Regions from separate parts of the Streptomyces sp. NEAU-YJ-81 genome, predicted to be linked through region 2. Evidence: riboswitches for the same ligand, from Rfam matches in the RefSeq annotation. Region 2 holds a riboswitch; the other holds the start of a gene.
What was found. A riboswitch is a leader RNA that binds a small molecule or an ion and turns the genes downstream of it on or off. The one in region 2 is predicted to bind glycine.
Positions count from the first base shown of each region.

Region 1 (6,046 bases), on a different contig from region 2:
GGCGCGGCTGATCGACGGTGTGGACACCACGGCGGGTGTGCGGCTGCTGGGGGTCGGGGTCAGCGGTCTGGCGGACTACACCCAAGAGGATCTCTTCGCGCAGGCCGCCCAGGCGGCGCAGGCCGCCCAAGCGGCCCATGAGGCACTGGGGGACGCCCGGCGCGTGCCGGGCCCCGAGAGGCCGGAGCCTGTTGGAGAGGGCGCGGGAGAGGCTCCTGAGGACGCTGGGAAGCCGCGGCGCTGGCTGCCGGGCTCCGATGTGCGGCACGCCGAGTACGGGGCGGGCTGGGTGCAGGGGAGCGGGGTGGGCCGGGTGACCGTGCGCTTCGAGGAGCCGTGGTCGCGGCCGGGGCGGGTGCGGACGTTCGCCGTGGACGACCCGGCGCTGGAGCCGACCGAACCGCTGCCGCTGCTGCGACCGGACGAGGACGGGACCCCGGGCTCGGACGCGGCCCCGGAGGAGGCCGCGATCCCGGACGCGGACGGGGCTCCGGACGTGGCCGCGGGCCCGGACGAGTATCCGGCTCCGGAGGAGGCCGTGAACCCGGCCCTGGACGCGGACCCGGCCGCGGGGAAGGTCGCAGGCTCGGTCCAGGAGGAGGTCGCGGGCCCGGGTCCCGATGTGGCCCGGGAGGTGGGTTCGGACCTGGACCCGGTCCCGGACGTGGCCCGGGAAGCGGTCACGGACCCGGACTTGGACGCGGACCCGGCCGCGGAGGAGGTCGCAGGCTCGGTCCAGGAGGAGGTCGCGGGCCCGGGTCCCGATGTGGCCCGGGAGGTGGGTTCGGACCTGGACCCGGTCCCGGACGTGGCCGGGAAGCGGTCACGGACCCGGACTTGGACGCGGACCCGGCCGCGGAGGAGGTCGTAAGCTCGGTCCCGGAGGACGCCGCGAGCCCGGAGCCCGATGTGGCCCGGGAGGCGGTCGCGGACCTGGCCGTAGAGGGGACCACGGGCCGGGAGGGGCCCACGGGCATGACCCCGGGGGAGCCCATAGCCCCGGATCCAGAGCAGATCGAGGGCCCGAATGACCTGGCCGCGAGACCAGGCGGCCTGGCCGCGGGCTCGGATGGGCTGGCCCCAGGACTGGGCGGCGGACCCGAGCGGGGGCAGGCCCCGGGTCACGAGCAGGGCCAGGCCCCAGGCCACATGCAGGGCCACGGCCTGGGCCGCGAGCAGCTCCCGGGCCACATGCAGGGCCACATGCAGCCGCCGGCCCCAAGCCACGAGCAGGGCCACGAGCAGGGCCAGGGCCAGGGCCAGGGCCAGGGCCAGGGCCAGGGCCAGGGCCAGCCCCAGGGTCAAGGTCAGCCGGTGACGTCCAGTCCGTAGTGGTGGTAGAGCTGCAACTCCTGCTCGGGGGAGAGGTGGCGGCCGACTCCGAAGTCCGGGGCGTCCTTGATCAGCGCCCGGTCGTACGGCACCCGCAGGGTGTCGCCGACGACCTCGCTCGGTTCGAGCGGTACGAAGACGTCCCGGCTGAACAGCCCGGTGCGTACCGCCGCCCATTCGGGCTCGCCGGTCGCGTCGTCGAGATAGACCTCGTCCACGGTGCCGATCTTGGAGCCCTCGCGGTCGAATGCCTTGCGGCCGATCAGGGTCCGCGGGTCGATATCGGTCTGCACGCTCTCTCCCACAGGTGGCAAGTGGCCATTGATACCTACAAAAAGCCACATCGCCGCGCTCGGCCACTCGAACGCCGGCGACCGTCCCCCACGGTAGAACCGCTGGTACGCTGACTGTGGCTGTAAACCCCGTGCGGGAGAGTCCTCCGCCGACGCTGTCGGAGGCGCCGAAGGAGCAAACCCTCCCCGGAATCTCTCAGGCACACGTACCGTGCGGGTGAGGTCACTCTGGAAAGCAGGGCGGGCCACGGGCGAGCAGAGCTCCGGAACCCCTCCTCACCGACGGTGAAAACCGGTCAGGCGGTATGTGGGCCGGTGAAGCTCTCAGGTTGAGATGACAGAGGGGGAGGCCGTCCGGGCACCCGCGCCGCGGTGCCCCTCGCCGGTCGTTACAGACCAGGAGGCCCCCGTAGATGACCGCCAATCGCATCGCACTCTCCGACTTGGAACGCGGTACTCCGTTCGAGCAGCGCCATATCGGCCCCGACGGTGAGGCGCAGGCCAAGATGCTCGCCCAGGTCGGCTTCGGCTCGCTGGACGAGCTCACCGAGGCCGCCGTACCGGAGGTCATAAAGAGCACCGAGGCGCTGCATGCCCTGCCCCCGGCCCGCAGTGAGCCGGAGGTCATCGCCGAGCTGCGCGGACTCGCCGACCGCAACCAGGTGCTGCCGTCGATGATCGGTCTCGGCTACTACGGCACCCACACCCCGCCGGTGATCCTGCGCAATGTGCTGGAGAACCCCGCCTGGTACACCGCGTACACGCCCTACCAGCCGGAGATCTCCCAGGGCCGGCTCGAGGCCCTGCTCAACTTCCAGACGGTCGTCGCCGATCTGACCGGGCTGCCCACGGCCGGCTCCTCGCTGCTGGACGAGGCCACCGCGGCCGCCGAGGCGATGGCGCTGTCGCGGCGTGTCGGCAAGGTCAAGGAGGGCGTCTTCCTGGTCGACGCCGACTGCCTGCCGCAGACCGTCGCGGTCCTGCGGACCCGCGCCGAGCCGACCGGTGTCGAGGTCGTCGTCGCCGATCTGGCCGAGGGCATACCGGACGAGATCGCCGAGCGCGGGGTCTTCGGTGTGCTGCTGCAGTACCCGGGCGCCTCCGGCGTGGTGCGCGATCCGCGCCCGGTCATCGAGCGCGCTCATGAGCTGGGTGCCGTCGTCACTGTCGCCGCCGATCTGCTCGCGCTCACCCTGCTCACCTCGCCCGGTGAGCTGGGCGCGGACATCGCGGTGGGTAACAGCCAGCGGTTCGGCGTCCCGATGGGCTTCGGCGGACCGCACGCCGGCTTCATGGCGGTGCGCGACGCCTACGCCCGCAACCTTCCCGGCCGGCTGGTCGGGGTCTCCGTGGACGCCGATGGCGACAAGGCGTACCGGCTGGCGCTGCAGACCCGTGAGCAGCACATCCGCCGGGAGAAGGCCACCAGCAACATCTGCACCGCCCAGGTGCTGCTGGCCGTGATGGCCGGGATGTACGCCGTCTACCACGGCCCGGACGGGCTCGCGGCAATCGCCCGCCGCACCCATCGCTACGCCTCCGTGCTCGCCGAGGGGCTGCGGGCCGGCGGTGTCGAGGTGGTGCACGGCGCGTTCTTCGACACCCTCACCGCACGGGTGCCGGGCCGGGCCGCCGAGGTCGTCGCCGCGGGCCGGGAGGCCGGGGTCAACCTTCGGCTGACCGACGCCGACCACGTCGGCATCGCCTGCGACGAGACCACCGCCCGTACGCAGCTTGCCGCCGTGTGGTCCGCGTTCGGGGTGGACGGCGGAAACGGCGACGCCGCCGGGATCCCCGGTGTCGACGAGCTGGACGCCGCGGCGCCGGACGCGCTGCCCGCGGCCCTGCTGCGCCACGACGGCTATCTGGCCCACCCGGTCTTCCACCAGCACCGCTCCGAGACGGCGATGCTGCGCTATCTGCGGCGGCTGGCCGACCGGGACTATGCCCTGGACCGGGGCATGATCCCGCTCGGCTCCTGCACCATGAAGCTCAACGCGACCACCGAGATGGAGCCGGTCACCTGGCCCGAGTTCGGCGCGCTGCACCCCTTCGCACCGGCCGAGCAGGCCCAGGGCTATCTGACCCTGATCCGTGAGCTGGAGGAGCGGCTGGCCGAGGTCACCGGCTATGACAAGGTCTCCCTGCAGCCGAACGCCGGATCCCAGGGCGAGCTCGCCGGGCTGCTCGCGGTGCGCGCCTATCACCGGGCCAACGGGGACACCCAGCGCACCGTCTGCCTGATCCCGTCCTCGGCGCACGGCACCAACGCCGCCAGCGCCGTGATGGCCGGCATGAAGGTCGTCGTGGTCAAGACCGGTGAGGACGGCGAGATCGACACCGGCGACCTGCGCGCCAAGATCGAGAAACACGGTGCCGAACTGGCCGTGCTGATGGTCACCTACCCCTCCACCCACGGTGTGTTCGAGGGGCACATCACCGAGATCTGTGCGGCCGTGCACGACGCGGGCGGCCAGGTCTACGTGGACGGCGCCAACCTCAACGCGCTGGTCGGGCTCGCCGAGCCGGGCCGGTTCGGCGGCGATGTCTCGCATCTGAACCTGCACAAGACCTTCTGCATCCCGCACGGCGGTGGTGGCCCCGGCGTCGGCCCGGTCGCGGTGCGCGAGCACCTGGCGCCCTACCTCCCCAACCATCCGCTGCAGCCCGCCGCAGGCCCGGCCACCGGCGTCGGCCCGGTCTCGGCCGCGCCGTGGGGCTCCGCGGGGATCCTGCCGATCTCCTGGGCGTACATCCGGCTGATGGGCGCCGAGGGGCTGCGCCGCGCGACCCAGGTCGCGGTGCTCGGTGCCAACTATGTCGCCAAGCGTCTGGAGCCGCACTACCCGGTGCTCTACACCGGCCCCGGCGGCCTGGTGGCCCATGAGTGCATCGTGGATCTGCGACCGCTGACGAAGGCCACCGGCGTGACGGTCGACGATGTGGCCAAGCGCCTGATCGACTACGGCTTCCACGCGCCGACGATGTCGTTCCCCGTCGCGGGGACGCTGATGATCGAGCCGACCGAGAGCGAGGATCTGGCGGAGCTGGACCGGTTCTGCCAGGCGATGATCGCCATCCGGGCCGAGATCGAGAAGGTCGGCTCCGGCGAGTGGGCCAAGGAGGACAACCCGCTGCGGAACGCCCCGCATACGGCGGCGTCGCTGACCGGGGAGTGGGACCGCCCGTACTCCCGGGAGGAAGCGGTCTTCCCGGCCGGGGTCTCGGCGGCCGACAAGTACTGGCCGCCGGTGCGGCGGATCGACGGGGCCTACGGGGACCGTAACCTCGTCTGCTCCTGCCCGCCGCTGGAGTCCTACGAGGGCTGAGGGCTTCCCCTCGGCAAACGCGTCAATGGGGCCGGTGCGGCGGATGCGCCGGGCCGGCCCCTGCGGGTACGTGCCGTCGACGGTGGGTCAGACCGTGATGACGGCGTGGGCGGCCGTCAGGCCGCGGTGACGATGTGCTCGGAACCCCGCGGCCGGCACGGTGCGATGACGCGCCCGTCCGGCAGCAGCTCACCGGTGTCCTCGAAGAGCAGGACGCCGTTGCACAGCAGGCTCCATCCCTGCTCCGGGTGGTGCGCCACCAGATGGGCGGCCTCCCGGTCGGCGGAGTCGGCTGACGGGCAGGGTGGTTGATGCTGGCACATGACAGGGTTCTTTCGCTGCGGAGTGGTGAATGTCCTGCGGCTCGCTGCGGCGTTCATGGCCGCCCCCCCCGTGGTTTGAGTCGGTCGATTGCTCCAGTGTTGCCCTGCGGCCTGGAATCCGCAGGGATTTCGCGGTACCGGTCTCGCTAGATAATGACGCATCACCCGTCCGGACGGTTCATCGGCGCCGGACTGTTACGAGGATGCTGCCAAGCGCCCCGTGACCCGGCGGTCACGGGGCGCTCCCAACCTGATGGAGGCCCAGGTCAGGCGGGTGAGCCAAGCAAGGGAGCCCGGGTGAGCCGGTGGGTGAGAACCGGCAGCAGATCGGTTGCGCGATGCGCCCGGTGGGGCGCGATACCCGGCGGGGCCGGGGCGAGCGGCACCAACAGGTCCCCCGCGCCGAGGCCGCCTTCGGCGCCGTCCGCCGTCAGGTCGCCGTGCAGCCAGAGCGTGACCATGTAGAGCTCGGGGATGGACAGCAGCCGCGGTTGGTACGCCGAGGGCAGCGACTCGGCCTGGCTCAGGGCGAGTTCGGCCGAGCTGACATAGGGACCCTCGGAGAAGTGTGAGAAGGCCCAGCCGTCGGCGGTGAGCATCGCCTCGGCGGCGGCCACCGTGCGGTCGCCGTCGCGGATCAGGAAGCGCCAGCCGGTGAGCCGGGTGCTTGGCGGGCCGTCGGCGGTGGTGATGTCGTCCAGGACATGGACGGGGAGCGGGAGTTCGGGTTCGAAGGGGCCGGTGAGCGTGGAGAGTACCGGGGTGCGGG
Region 1 is NZ_JAGFNO010000051.1:19,468-25,513, reverse strand. It holds partial or broken gene J5X86_RS47060 (DNA polymerase IV) at 1-422, shown strand, start outside; gene J5X86_RS47055 (hypothetical protein) at 838-1,332, shown strand; gene J5X86_RS47050 (PRC-barrel domain-containing protein) at 1,308-1,625, opposite strand; glycine riboswitch at 1,750-1,847, shown strand; gene gcvP (aminomethyl-transferring glycine dehydrogenase) at 2,039-4,954, shown strand; gene J5X86_RS47040 (DUF5999 family protein) at 5,071-5,277, opposite strand; gene J5X86_RS47035 (hypothetical protein) at 5,544-6,046, opposite strand, start outside.
Region 1: linked by a shared signal. The riboswitch ahead of gcvP (aminomethyl-transferring glycine dehydrogenase) and the one ahead of gcvT (glycine cleavage system aminomethyltransferase GcvT) in region 2 are both predicted to bind glycine.

Region 2 (6,046 bases):
GACACGAGAACGCAGCAGTAACCTCGCGCCCGCTATGCGATGTTCGGCCCCAAAGGCCCGGAACGCCGGGTGGGCAATCCCGTCAATCGGTGCGCGGACCAGCGGGCCAGTGGCGGATCGGCGGATCGGCGGGTTGACGGATGGCCGGGTCGGCGGGGCAGCGAGTCGGCGGATCGGTACCGGCTCGGCGAGGCGGCGGATCAGTAGGCGGGACGCGGCGGCGGGTAGCCGTAGCCGTGGGACGGCGCGGCGGGGGCGGCGCCATAGGCGTCGCGGTCGAAGAAGGGCCGGGCGTTGGCCCGCATCCACAGGGCGACGGGGTCGTACTCGTCGGAGAGCGCGACCGTGGAGACCGGCAGCCCGTCCGGCACGGCGGTGATCGACTGCTCCATCATCACCCGCACCGACTGCACCGCCGGTGGGCCGCTGTCGTAGAGATCCAGCCCGATGGCCAGATACGGGGCGCCCAGCGCGGGCTGCACCCAGGCGCGGCGCAGCGACCGCACCGCAGTCGTGCGATGCGCGTTCTGCCCCAACAGGGCGTAGAACTGCGGGATGTCGATGGCGGGTTCGCTCAGCCGCAGCGGCCCGGCGGGCAGCCGGTCCAGACCGCCCGCGATCCGGCGCAGATCCGGCCATGGGATGCCCACTCCGCCGCCGCGGGCGTGGGGGTTGAGCCAGAGGCCGTAGCGGTCGCGGTAGAGCGAGTCGGCGATGAGGCGTCCGTCGACCACCTCATGCGCACGGTTCCAGCCACTTGCGGCCAGTTCCTGTGCGGAGGTCACGCACGGGGCGTAACCGAGGCCCTCCACATCCATGTTCCCGTACTGGGCCTCGGGCGTGCCGGGCGCACCGTGCCACAGCAGCATCCAGACCTGGCCCTCGCCGATGGCCTGCAGCAGCGCCTCATAGGCGTCGTACCGGCCGGGAGCGACCTGCTGCAACGCTCGCTCAACCTGGCCGGCCGCCGCCCCCCAATCCGCGCCCGCGCTCACCTGGGTCCGCCCCTTCTCTCGCCCTTGTCCCGCACCTCACCGGGGAGCGTGCTCGCACCCCTCCTGGTCATCAAACCAGCTTACGGGCCCCCGTAGCGGACCCTGGGGTGAGTCAGAGGTCACGGTCGTAGAACGGCCGTACGCGCCCCATCATCCAGTCGACCACCGGATCCCCCTGCGCCACATCCAGCAGCACGAGCTGGACTTTCCACCGCACGGGCACCACGCCGAGGGCGCGGCCCAGCGCGTCCACCGCGCGCGCCTGGCCCTCGGGGCCGGGGGCATCGAGCTGCACACCGACGAAGAGCGCCGGCTCGTCGCCCTCGACGCTGGCCAGCGCGCGCCGGGCGGTCCGCACCCCGCTGTCCTTGGCGAACTCGATCCCGGCGGCGGCCAGGAAGTCCACCGGCTCGTCCTGCCAGTCCGGTTCGAAGAGCCGCACCCTGCCCCCGGTGGCCGGGCCGTCGAGCTCACTACGCCCGGCACGGCACAGCTCCCGGACGGCGGGCGGAGGCAGCGGTACGACCACCGCACCACCGGGGTTCACCGCGATGCCGAGCTGGGGCGGCAGCCCGCGGGCGAACTCCACGGCCGGGGCGATGGCGAAGGACATATGGGAGCCGACGAGTTGCAGGAACTGCTGCTCGGAGCTGAACACCGGGACATACGCGGCGCCCTCGATCTCCATCGTGGGCAGATCGAGGCTCGGGCTGCCCGGGCCCCCGCCGCCCGGCAGCGGAACCCAGACATGGCTGCGGGAGAGCGTCTCGACGATGCGCGCTCCGGCCCCGGGAACGTCGATCGAGGCGGCCATCACCTCTTCGAGCTCATTGCCGGGAAACGCCGGATACGCGGTCTGCGCGCCGTCGGGGAATCCTCCGTGAGCCGGGGCCATGCCGTACTGCTCCGGGAAGCTCATCTTCGTCCAACCGCCATCTCGTCCTACCTGCCCAAAGCACCCTAGCGGCTGGGCGGCCCAGGGCCAGCGGGGGCGGCGTCATCTCCACAGCACTTCCCCACCTCGCCCCGCCCCACGCCACCGTCACACTGGGTGATGCCCCGGTGGCCGATTTTCGGCCAAGGTCACCCGGCGTCTTCCTTCCTCCCCGGGGAACGGGGACCGCTCATCCGCCCTGGAGCGGGATCCCCCGTCCCCTCCCATGCGGGGCTCACTTCTGGTGCGGGGCTCACTCGAAGGAGATGCAGCGCAGCTCGCTCGCGGTCGAGCGGTCCAGCAGCACCGCCGAGGCGCACCCCTCCGGCGGCCGTCCCTCCTCCATCTCCGCGATCAGCCGCCGCATCGCGCGCCGATGCCGGCCGAAGGCATAGCCGGAGACCCCGCGGCCACGGGCGGCCTGGCCCTCCAGCGCCATCGTGGCGTCCACGTCCAGCAGCACCATGTGGAGACTGCGGCCCCGGCGCCGCGCGTCCCGGGCCAGCCAGCGGCGGACCCACGGCAGCGCGCCGCAGTCGTGCACCACGACGCTCACATCCGAGCGCAGCGCCCGGCGCAGCCCGGCGTAGTGGGCGTACCGCACCAGTGGGCGGTAGAGCGCGTACGGCAGCCAGCCGGGCATTCGGCGCTCCCACGCCTCCCGGGTGTTCTGCGAGTCCACCCGGATGACGACCGTGCCCGTCCCGTCCAGGAGGGGCACCGTCCGGTTGATCAGCGTGCTCTTGCCGGCGCCCGGCAGCCCGGAGGCGACCAGCACGTCCCCCACCGGAAAGCGCAGCTCACGCGGGTCCGCGCCGCCGCCTGGCGGCTGGCCGCGCAGGTCGTGCACCGCGATGCGCCTGCCGGGGATGGCCGTCGACCCGGAGGGGATGCGGCCACGCCGTGCCGGCAGGAGCCTTTGCGCGGTCTCGTATGTTCCCTGCCCATGCACCGTGATCGTCCTCCCAGGTCGGTCAACGCTGCTCGTACCCGCAGAGTGTCAAGAAAAGGTAATGTCCATCAAGGCTGCCTCTGCCCGATCCGGCCGGAGCCGCCCCGATCGGGGCTTCCTTTCTCGGCCACACATGCGATGATGTGCGCGCAACTCCATACCGGCCGCTTGAATCCGCGCGGGAGAGTCCTTGGTCACCGGCAGTCGTGCCGGGTGCCCAGGGCGCCGAAGGAGCAAGTCCTCCCTTGAATCTCTCAGGCCCCGATACCGCGTGGACGAGGCAGATCTGAAAAGCGAGCCGCGGGCGCGGCTCCACCCAAGGTGCAAGCCGGGCCCCTTACGGGCGTCGCGGCGAACCTCTCAGGTTCCGATGACAGATGGGGAGGACGCACGCGTCCTTGTCGTACGTCCTCGCCGTCGCGCGACCCCGATCTCCTGGAGCCTGAATCGTGACCGACGCCCCGCCCACCCCACGCCGCACCGCGCTGGACGCACGGCACCGTGCGCTCGGCGCCACCATGACCGACTTCGCCGGCTGGGACATGCCGCTGCGCTACGGCAGCGAGCGCGACGAGCACACCGCGGTGCGCACCCGCGCCGGGCTTTTCGATCTCTCCCATATGGGTGAGATCTCTCTCATCGGTTCGCAGGCCGGAGCGGCCCTGGATCACGCACTGGTCGGCCGGCTGTCGGCGCTCGCCGTGGGCCGCGCCCGCTACACCATGATCTGCGACGCCGAGGGCGGCATCCTGGACGACCTGATCGTCTACCGCCTCGGGGACGAGGAGTTCCTGGTCGTGGCCAACGCCTCCAACGCCCAGGTGGTGCTGGACGCGCTGACCGAGCGGGCCGCCGGTTTCGAGACGACCGTAAGGGACGACCGCGACGCCTATGCGCTGATCGCCGTCCAGGGACCCGAGTCCCCCGGGATCCTGGGGAGCCTGACCGACGCCGACCTGGAGGGGCTCAAGTACTACGCCGGGCTGCCGGGCACCGTCGCGGGCGTCCCCGCCATGATCGCCCGCACCGGCTACACGGGCGAGGACGGCTTCGAGCTGTTCCTGGCGCCGGACGACGCCGAGCGGGTCTGGGAGGCGCTGACCGAGGCGGGGGCCCCGGTGGGCCTGGTGCCCTGCGGTCTGTCCTGCCGGGACACCCTGCGTCTCGAGGCGGGCATGCCGCTGTACGGGAATGAGCTGACCACCGACACCACCCCCTTCGACGCGGGGCTCGGCCGGGTGGTGAAGCTCGACAAGCCGGGCGACTTCATCGGCCGCCAGGCCCTGGAGGCCGCGTCCCGCGAGGCGGACACCGTCAGCCCCCGCACCCTGGTCGGCCTGGTCGCCGAGGGCCGCCGGGTCCCGCGCGCCGGATACGCCGTGGTGACCGCCGACGGCTCACAGATCGGCCAGGTCACCTCGGGAGCGCCCTCGCCGACGCTGGGCAAGCCGATCGCGATGGCGTACGTGGACCCGGAGTACGCGAAGCCCGGCACCGAGGGAGTCTCGGTGGACATCCGGGGCACCCGGGAGCCGTACGAGGTCGTGGCGCTCCCCTTCTACCGGCGCGAGCGCTGAGCGGTCCCGCCGCAACGCGTCGCGCCCCACCGGCGTCATCACATGGACCGGCACGGCGTCCACCGTCGCCGCATCCACCGGCGTCACATGGCGCCGGCACCGCATCCACCGGCGTCACATGGCGCCGGCACCGCATCCACCGGCGTCACACCCCGCTGGCGCCGCACCCACCGGCGTCACACCCCGCTGGCAACGCACCCACGGCACCGCACCCACCGGTGTCGCGTCCCACCAGCTAAGACCCGTTTCCCAAGCACTCCCCCGTATCCAGGAGAATCGGACCATGAGCAACCCCCAGCAGCTGCGCTACAGCAAGGAGCACGAGTGGCTGTCGGCCGCCGACGAGGACGGCGTGTCGACGATCGGCATCACCGAATTCGCGGCCAACGCGCTCGGCGATGTCGTCTATGTCCAGCTCCCGGACGTCGGCTCCGCCGTCACCGCCGGTGAAACCTGCGGTGAGCTGGAGTCCACCAAGTCGGTCAGCGACCTGTACTCGCCGGTCTCCGGTGAGGTCACCGAGATCAACGAGGACGTGGTGAACGATCCGGCGCTGGTGAATTCCGCCCCCTTCGAGGGCGGCTGGCTGTTCAAGGTGCGGGTGACCGGCGAGCCGGAGGAGCTGCTCTCCGCCGACGCGTACACCGCCTTCGCCGAAAACTGACCCTCCTCTTCCGATCGGGACCCTGATGTCGCTTCTCAACAGCTCCCTGCACGAGCTCGACCCGGATGTCGCCGCCGCCGTCGACGCCGAACTCCACCGCCAGCAGTCCACCCTGGAGATGATCGCCTCGGAGAACTTCGCTCCGGCGGCGGTCATGGAGGCCCAGGGCTCGGTCCTGACCAACAAGTACGCCGAGGGCTACCCCGGCCGCCGCTACTACGGCGGCTGTGAGCACGTCGATGTGGTCGAGCAGATCGCCATCGACCGGGTGAAGGAGCTCTTCGGCGCCGAGGCGGCGAACGTCCAGCCGCATTCGGGCGCCCAGGCCAACGCGGCCGCGATGTTCGCCCTGCTCTCCCCCGGCGACACCATCCTGGGGCTGAACCTGGCGCACGGCGGCCATCTGACCCACGGCATGAAGATCAACTTCTCCGGCAAGCTCTACAACGTGGTGCCCTACCACGTGGATGCCGAGACCGGTCTGGTCGACATGGACGAGGTCGAGCGGCTGGCCAAGGAGCACCGCCCCAAGCTGGTGATCGCGGGCTGGTCGGCCTACCCCCGCCAGCTGGACTTCGCGGCCTTCCGCCGGATCGCGGACGAGGTCGGCGCGTACCTGATGGTCGACATGGCCCACTTCGCGGGTCTGGTGGCGGCCGGGCTGCACCCCTCGCCCGTACCGCACGCCCATGTGGTGACCACCACCACCCACAAGACCCTGGGCGGTCCGCGCGGTGGCGTGATCCTCTCCACCGCCGATCTGGCCAAGAAGATCAACTCGGCGGTCTTCCCGGGTCAGCAGGGCGGCCCGCTGGAGCACGTCATCGCGGCCAAGGCGGTCTCCTTCAAGGTCGCCGCGGGTTCGGCGTTCAAGGAGCGCCAGGAGCGCACGCTGGAGGGCGCCAGGATCCTCGCCGAGCGCCT
Region 2 is NZ_JAGFNO010000006.1:174,623-180,668, reverse strand. It holds gene J5X86_RS16955 (enhanced serine sensitivity protein SseB C-terminal domain-containing protein) at 201-995, opposite strand; gene J5X86_RS16950 (enhanced serine sensitivity protein SseB) at 1,108-1,914, opposite strand; gene J5X86_RS16945 (AAA family ATPase) at 2,183-2,881, opposite strand; glycine riboswitch at 3,051-3,161, shown strand; gene gcvT (glycine cleavage system aminomethyltransferase GcvT) at 3,331-4,458, shown strand; gene gcvH (glycine cleavage system protein GcvH) at 4,742-5,122, shown strand; gene glyA (serine hydroxymethyltransferase) at 5,148-6,046, shown strand, end outside.